Paraburkholderia bryophila: one gene and its partner. The protein of the gene in region 1 interacts with the protein of each later gene in a pairwise test. Links are inferred from orthologs where the notes say so. Each region holds a gene or a part of one and is shown on either strand. Other genes may lie near its edges.

Region 1 (3,616 bases):
TGCCCCAATTAAACGACAAAGCCCGACGCAAGGCCAGGCTTTGGGGGTACTTTGTCAGCAGTCTGAACCCACGCAATTGCGTGGGTTTTTTATTGCCGGTAACACGTAGCAAACAACCGGCAGCCCGAGGGCCGCCTCAATCGTCGCTATTCGGATCCATATCCGGAAACAGCACTTCCGTGAAGCCGAATTTCGCAAAGTCGTTGATCCGCATCGGGTACAGCTTGCCGATCAGATGATCGCACTCATGCTGCACGACCCGCGCATGAAAACCCTCGGCGACGCGATCGATCGGTTTGCCGAACTGATCGAAGCCGTGATATTTGATCATCGAAAAGCGGCTCACCGCGCCGCGCAGGCCCGGCACCGACAGGCAGCCTTCCCAGCCCTCCTCCATGTCGAGCGAGACCGGCGTGATGGTCGGATTGATCAGCACCGTTTCAGGCACCGGCGGCGCGTCCGGATAGCGTTCGTTGTTCCCGAAGCCGAAGATCACCACCTGCAGATTGACGCCGATCTGCGGCGCGGCCAAACCCGCGCCGTTGGCGTGGTGCATGGTCTCGAACATGTCTTTGACGAGTTCATGCAATTCGGGGGTGTCGAAGTGATCGACTGGATCGGCAATCTGCAACAGACGCGGATCGCCCATCTTGAGAATTTCGCGAATCATAACTGCCCCTCCAGGAGCTTACGCAACCCATCTTCGTCGAGTACGGGAATGCCGAGTTCCTCGGCCTTCGCCAACTTGCTGCCCGCTTCGGCACCCGCTACCACATAGTCGGTTTTCTTCGACACCGAGCCGGCCACTTTCGCGCCGGCCGCTTCAAGCATTTCCTTCGCCTCTTCGCGCGCCAGGCTCGGCAAGGTGCCGGTCAACACGACCGTCTTGCCGGCCAGCACGCCTTGCGGCGCCTTCGGCGCAGGCGGTCCTTCAGGCCACGTCACCTTGCCCGGCGCGCGCAACTGCTCGATTACCGTGCGGTTGTGTTCTTCGGCGAAAAACTGGTGCAGCGACTCGGCGACCACCGGCCCCACGTCGTTGACTTCCAATAAAGCTTCGACCGATGCATCCATGATTGGATCCAGCGAACCGAAATGCTTGGCCAGATCTTTCGCCGTGGACTCGCCGACGTGGCGAATCCCGAGCGCGTAGATGAAGCGCGCCAACGTGGTATGCCGGGCCTTGTCGAGCGAGTCGAGTAGGTTTTGCGCGGACTTTTCGGCGAAACGGTCGAGCTCGGCGAGCGTCGCAAAGCCGACGTTGAACAGATCGGCCGGCGTACGCACCAGATTCAGCTCGACCAGTTGATCGATGATTTTTTCGCCGAGACCGTCGATATCCAGCGCACGACGCTGCGCGAAATGCCACAGCGCCTGCTTGCGTTGCGCCGGACAGAACAGCCCGCCGGTACAGCGCGCGATCGCCTCGTCCGGCAGCCGCTCGATATTCGAGCCGCACACCGGACACTGCGTGGGCATCACGAATTCGCGAGCGTTTTCCGGACGACGTTCGAGCAGCGCGCTCACCACTTCGGGAATCACGTCGCCGGCGCGCCGCACGATCACCGTGTCGCCGATCCGGATGTCTTTGCGCCGCACTTCGTCTTCGTTATGCAGCGTGGCGTTCGTGACCGTCGCGCCGCCGACGAACACCGGCTCCAGCCGCGCCACCGGCGTAATCGCGCCGGTGCGGCCGACCTGCACGTCGATCGCGACGAGTTGGGTCAGCGCTTCCTGCGCGGGAAATTTGTGCGCCAACGCAAAACGCGGTGCGCGCGAGACGTAACCGAGCGCGTCCTGCTCGTCGCGCCGGTTGACCTTATAGACCACACCGTCGATATCGTACGGCAGCGTGTCGCGCTTCTCGCCGACCGCGTGGAAGAAGCCGAGCAACCCTTCCGCGCCCTGCACCACGGCCCGTTCGCCGTTCACCGGCAAACCGAGTTCCTTGTACCAGTCGAGCAGGTCGCTATGCGTGGCCGGCATCTCGATACCGTCGACCACGCCGATGCCATACGCGAAAAACGACAGCGGCCGCTGCGCGGTGATCTTCGAATCGAGCTGCCGCAAACTGCCCGCCGCGGCATTGCGCGGATTGGCGAATTCCTTCTGCTCGGCAGCGCGCTGGCGTTCGTTCAGACGCTCGAAATCGCGCTTGAACATCAGCACTTCGCCGCGCACGTCGAGCACGTGCGGCACGCGTTTGCCCTTGAGCTTGAGCGGAATGGAGCGGATCGTGCGGACGTTTTCGGTGACGTTCTCGCCGGTCGCGCCGTCGCCGCGCGTGGAGGCCTGCACGAATACGCCGTCCACATAGCGCAGCGAGATCGCGAGGCCGTCGAATTTCAGTTCGGCCGCGTAGTCGACCGGCACCGGCGGCTCGCTCGCGTTCTTGCCGAGTGAATCGCCGACGCGTTTGTCGAACGCGACGATGTCTTCGTCGGCGAAACCGTTGTTCAGCGACAGCATCGGCTGGTCGTGCACGACCGGCTCGAAGCCGCTGGCCGCCTCGCCGCCCACGCGCTGGGTGGGCGAATCCGGCACGATCAGATCCGGATGCTCCGTCTCGATGCGCTCCAGTTCCTTGAAGAGCTTGTCGTATTCGGCGTCCGGCAAATCCGGCTGATCGAGCACGTAATACGCGTAATTGGCGCGTTCGAGTTCCGCGCGCAACCACGCGGCCCGTTCTGCGGGAGCGCTGTCTGCTGGATGGGAAGCGGGGGTTCGGGCCATACTGTCGGAAGATTTTTCAGTGAAATTCAGACATTGGATTATCGCAGGAAGCGTGCCCCTTTACATCGGCCGAATGATGGTTTCCGGGTTCATTGCGGCGTTCTCAGGGCGCGGAGATTATGTTCGCTGACATGCCGTAAGGCACGTCATAAAGCACACAGTAAAGCAGCCGCCTGCAACGACAACGGCCGCACATCGTGCGGCCGTTGCGAACGTCAGCGAAAAAGCGAAGCCTACTACTGGCTGAACAAACGCCGCGTGGCGGGCGAACCGGCCGGAATGCCCGCCTGTTCGAGTTTCGCGTAGAGCGTCATCAACTGCTTTTCGATCGCCAGCAGCGCGGTTTCCGGCAACGGACGGCGGCCATCATCGACCACCCGTCCGCCGATGCGCTCAGCCAACGATTTCGCGTAGTCGCACATCAGCCGGAACGGCAGGATGTCTTCGTCGGCGACCGGCACGTCGAGCACCAGCGTGATCATCTGGCCGCCCTTGTAGGTCAGGTCGTCGCGCAGGAAGTTGGTGTCGCCGAATTGCAGCATGAACACCGGGCTCTGCTTCGCGTCGAGCTTGACGAAACGCGTGCCGTCACGCGACAGCAGCAGACCGTCTTGCGACGCGACCGCCTGCACGTAATTGGCCGACCACGGCGCGCCGTCCGACAGCACGTTGATCGACAACTGCGCGTCGCACTGCGCGGCGAAGCCGTCGAGTTCGCGCGCCATCGCCACCGTTTCGAGCATGTCGGGAAATTCCGGCGACGCATCCAGCGCGTCGGCGAACTGCTGCACGCCGGTCACGAACTCCGAGAACTCCAGTTCGTTGAGCGCGCCGCTGCGATTAGCCAACTGCGCGGCCGCGCGCAGTTCTTCATAGCGCGCGC
Region 2 (3,740 bases), 1.3 Mb from region 1 along the record:
TCAGCGTCGCGTCGGAATTGGCGAGCGAGGTGACCACCACCGTATCGCTGCCGCCTTGCACCATGCGCGTGAGGCGCGCGCTGGCCGCCGGCGAACCGCCGGCGACATAGAGGCGTTTAAACGCGTAGTCCTGCTGGCCACGCAACTGGAAGCCGCAAGCGGACAACATCAGCACGCTGCAAGCCAGCGTCAATACCATTCTGCGAGTCACATTGGCTCCTGGTTCGCAGTAGATTCCGCAGCGAGAAACAGGCGCCGCCGTGCGCGACCGACCCTGTCCGCTGTCATGTTCTCGTCTCGAGTCAAACGACCACGTTCACGAGTCGGCCCGGCACCACGACGATCTTCTTCGGGGCCTTGCCTTCGCTGAACTTCGCGACCATTTCGTGAGCGGCCGCGAGCTGTTCGATTGCTTCACGCGTGGCGTCTTTCGCCACGGTGATCGCGCCGCGCACCTTGCCGTTCACCTGCAGCACGAGTTCGATCTCCGACTGTTCCAGCGCCTGCTCGTCGACCTTCGGCCATGCCGCGTCGAGCAGCGAACCGTGGACGTCGGCGAAACCGAGTTCCTGCCACAACTGGAACGCGAGGTGCGGCACCACTGGGTACAGCACGCGCAGCATCACGCTGTACGTTTCGCGCAGTACGGCCGGCTGGGCACCCTTCGCGCTGTCGAGCGCGTTGAGCATCTTCATCGCGGCCGACACCACCGTGTTGTACTGCAAACGCTGATAGTCGAAGTCAGCCTGCTTCAGCACGCTGTAGATCTCGCGGCGCAGCGTCTTGTCGACGTCGCCGAGTTTTGCAGCGTCGAACGTACCGCCCGAGCGCAACGCGGCTTCGTTCGCCTGACTGAAGCTCCACACGCGGCGCAGGAAACGGCTCGCGCCTTCCACGCCCGAACCGGACCATTCAAGCGACTGCTCGGGGTGAGCGGCGAACATCACGAACAGACGCGCGGTGTCCGCACCGTGCTGGTCGATCAGCAATTGCGGATCGACGCCGTTGTTCTTCGACTTCGACATCTTCTCGATGCCGCCGAGCACGACCGGCTGGCCATCCGCGTTCAGGATCGCGCCGACCGGGCGGCCCTTGTCGTCGAACGAGACCGTGACGTCGGCCGGGTTGTACCAGGTCTTCTTGCCGGCATCGCTTTCGCGGTAGTACGTTTCGTTGAGCACCATGCCCTGCGTGAGCAGGTTCTTCGCCGGCTCGCCGAACTTGACGAGGCCCAGGTCGCGCATCACCTTCGCCCAGAAACGCGAGTACAACAGGTGCAGAATCGCGTGCTCGATACCGCCGATGTACTGATCCATCGGCGCCCAGTAATCGGTGCGCTCGTCGACCATGGTCTTCGCATTCGGCGACGCGTAGCGGTAGAAGTACCACGACGAATCGACGAAGGTGTCCATCGTGTCGGTTTCGCGTTTGGCCGCGCTGCCGCACGTCGGGCAGGTGCAGTTCACGAACGCTTCGGATTTAGCGAGCGGATTGCCCGTGCCGTCCGGCACGAGGTCTTCCGGCAGCACCACCGGCAGATCTTTTTCCGGCACCGGCACGTCGCCGCACTTCGGGCAGTGAATGATCGGGATCGGCGTGCCCCAGTAACGCTGGCGCGACACGCCCCAGTCACGCAGACGCCACGTGATCTGCTTGTCGCCGAGGCCGAGTTCCTTCAGGTCGGCGGCGATCTGGTCGACCGCCGGCTCGTAGGCGAGGCCGTCGTACTTGCCGCTGTTGATCAGCGTGCCGGTCTTCTCGCCGTACCAATCCTGCCAGGCTTCCGTCGAGAATTCCTTACCTTCGACGGCCACCACCTGCTTGATCGGCAGGTCGTATTTCTTCACGAATGCGAAGTCGCGTTCGTCGTGCGCCGGCACGCCCATTACCGCGCCTTCGCCGTAGCTCATCAGCACGTAATTACCGATCCACACTTCGACCTGTTCCTGCGTCAGCGGATGCGTGACGGTGAAGCCGGTGCCCATGCCCTTCTTTTCCATGGTCGCGACGTCGGCTTCAGCCACCCCGCCGCGCTTGCATTCTTCGATGAAGGGCAGCAGTTCCGGCTTGTCTTTCGCGAGACGCGTGGCGAGCGGATGCTCGGCGGCAATCGCGCAGAAAGTCACGCCCATGACCGTGTCGGCGCGCGTGGTGAACACGCGCAGCAGCTTCTGTTCACCGTCGATCTCGTACGGAAACCCGAAGTTCACGCCGAAGCTCTTGCCGATCCAGTTCTGCTGCATGACCTTGACGCGCTCGGGCCAGCCGAGGCCTTCGAGGTCGTTAAGCAGTTCGTCCGCGTACTGCGTGATGCGCATGTAGTACATCGGGATTTCGCGCTTTTCGACCAGCGCGCCCGAACGCCAGCCGCGGCCGTCGATCACCTGCTCGTTCGCGAGCACGGTCTGGTCGATCGGGTCCCAGTTCACCGTGCCGGTCTTCTTGTACGCGATGCCCTTCTCGAGCATCTTCAGGAACAGCCACTGGTTCCATTTGTAGTAATCGGGGCTGCAGGTCGCGACTTCACGCGACCAGTCGATCGCGAGGCCCATGGACTGCATCTGCTTCTTCATGTAAGCGATGTTGTCGTAGGTCCATTTCGCGGGCGGCACGTTGTTGGCCATTGCCGCGTTTTCCGCCGGCATGCCGAACGCGTCCCAACCCATCGGCATCAACACGTTGTAGCCGTTCATCCGCAGATAGCGGTACATCACGTCGTTGATCGTGTAGTTCCGGACGTGACCCATGTGCAGCTTGCCCGACGGGTACGGCAGCATCGAGACGCAGTAGAACTTGGGTTTCTCGGTGATTTCCGATGTCTTGTACGCGTCGATGGCGCGCCATTGCCCTTGCGCGGCAGATTCGACGTCGGAGGGAACGTATTTTTCGTGCATGGTGTGATGGGATCGCTGGGTTCGGTGCTTTCGCACCGGCCGCTTTGGTGCTCTGCTGGATGAAATGGCGTCGTTCCCCTTCTGCGGGGGAAAGGGCTGATTATACCGTTCGCGGGCGGCTACGCCGCGCAGCGTCAGGCGCGGTGATGCGTTCCCGCGCGCCTGGTGGGCGCTGAGTGCGCGCTTGGTGCGGGCCGAGTCGCGACTAGTGCGCGACTAGTGCGCGGCGCCCTGCGGCAATCCGCCCGGCGGCGGCGGGTCCGTCACGAAGCCGATCCGCTCGAGCCCGGCCTGCTGCGCCGCGCCCATGACCTGCGCGATCACTTCGTAACGCGTGGAGCGCTCCGCGCGTAGCTGGATTTCCGGCTGATCCGCCTGCTTGCCCGCCTGCGTGAACTGCGCGCGCATCTGCTCCAGCGTGATGGGCTTCGCGTTCCAGTAGAGCTTGCCGGTGGCGTCGATGGAAAGGGAAATGGTCTGCGGCGTCTGGCGCGCGGGCGCCGACGCGACTTTCGGCAGATCCAGCCGGATCGCGTGCGTGAACAAAGGCGCGGTGATGATGAAAATCACCAGCAGCACCAGCATCACGTCAATCAGCGGCGTCATGTTGATCTCGGCCATCGGCGCGGCCGTCTGCTTTTTCTCGAGTCCGCCGAATGCCATGTCGCCTCCTTCTGCCTGAGTGCCGCGTGACGCGCGCCGGTGGATCAGTGAGTCGAGGTCTGCTGGACGCGCGACGGCGCTTCGCGCTGCTCGGCCGGCGCACACACGTACGCATGCAGGTCGTGCGCGAAGCCGTCGAGTTCCTCGGACAATTGCCGCACCATCCGTCCCAGCACGTTGTAC

The links. Proteins that work in one complex are often made in the same cells at the same time.
Region 2: the proteins of ligA (region 1) and leuS interact in binary tests that used the Escherichia coli proteins (3 or more experiments, as listed by UniProt). The link is inferred for Paraburkholderia bryophila from one-to-one orthologs.

The regions. Positions count from the first base shown.
Region 1 is NZ_JACCAS010000001.1:4,726,218-4,729,833, reverse strand. Bases 201-3,193 are described here. They hold ligA (NAD-dependent DNA ligase LigA), read right to left. Parts: upstream 2,734-3,193; coding sequence 667-2,733; downstream 201-666. Other genes in these bases: GGD40_RS21270 (cell division protein ZipA C-terminal FtsZ-binding domain-containing protein), read right to left, coding at 2,970-3,193; def (peptide deformylase), read right to left, coding at 201-670. In the rest of the region: GGD40_RS21285 (IS1182 family transposase), read right to left, coding at 1-1; more of def, read right to left, coding at 137-200; more of GGD40_RS21270, read right to left, coding at 3,194-3,616. UniProt on the Escherichia coli protein: DNA ligase that catalyzes the formation of phosphodiester linkages between 5'-phosphoryl and 3'-hydroxyl groups in double-stranded DNA using NAD as a coenzyme and as the energy source for the reaction.
Region 2 is NZ_JACCAS010000001.1:3,442,396-3,446,135, reverse strand. Bases 99-3,215 are described here. They hold leuS (leucine--tRNA ligase), read right to left. Parts: upstream 2,895-3,215; coding sequence 303-2,894; downstream 99-302. Other genes in these bases: GGD40_RS15435 (ExbD/TolR family protein), read right to left, coding at 3,111-3,215; GGD40_RS15445 (LPS-assembly lipoprotein LptE), read right to left, coding at 99-211. In the rest of the region: more of GGD40_RS15445, read right to left, coding at 1-98; more of GGD40_RS15435, read right to left, coding at 3,216-3,557; GGD40_RS15430 (MotA/TolQ/ExbB proton channel family protein), read right to left, coding at 3,602-3,740.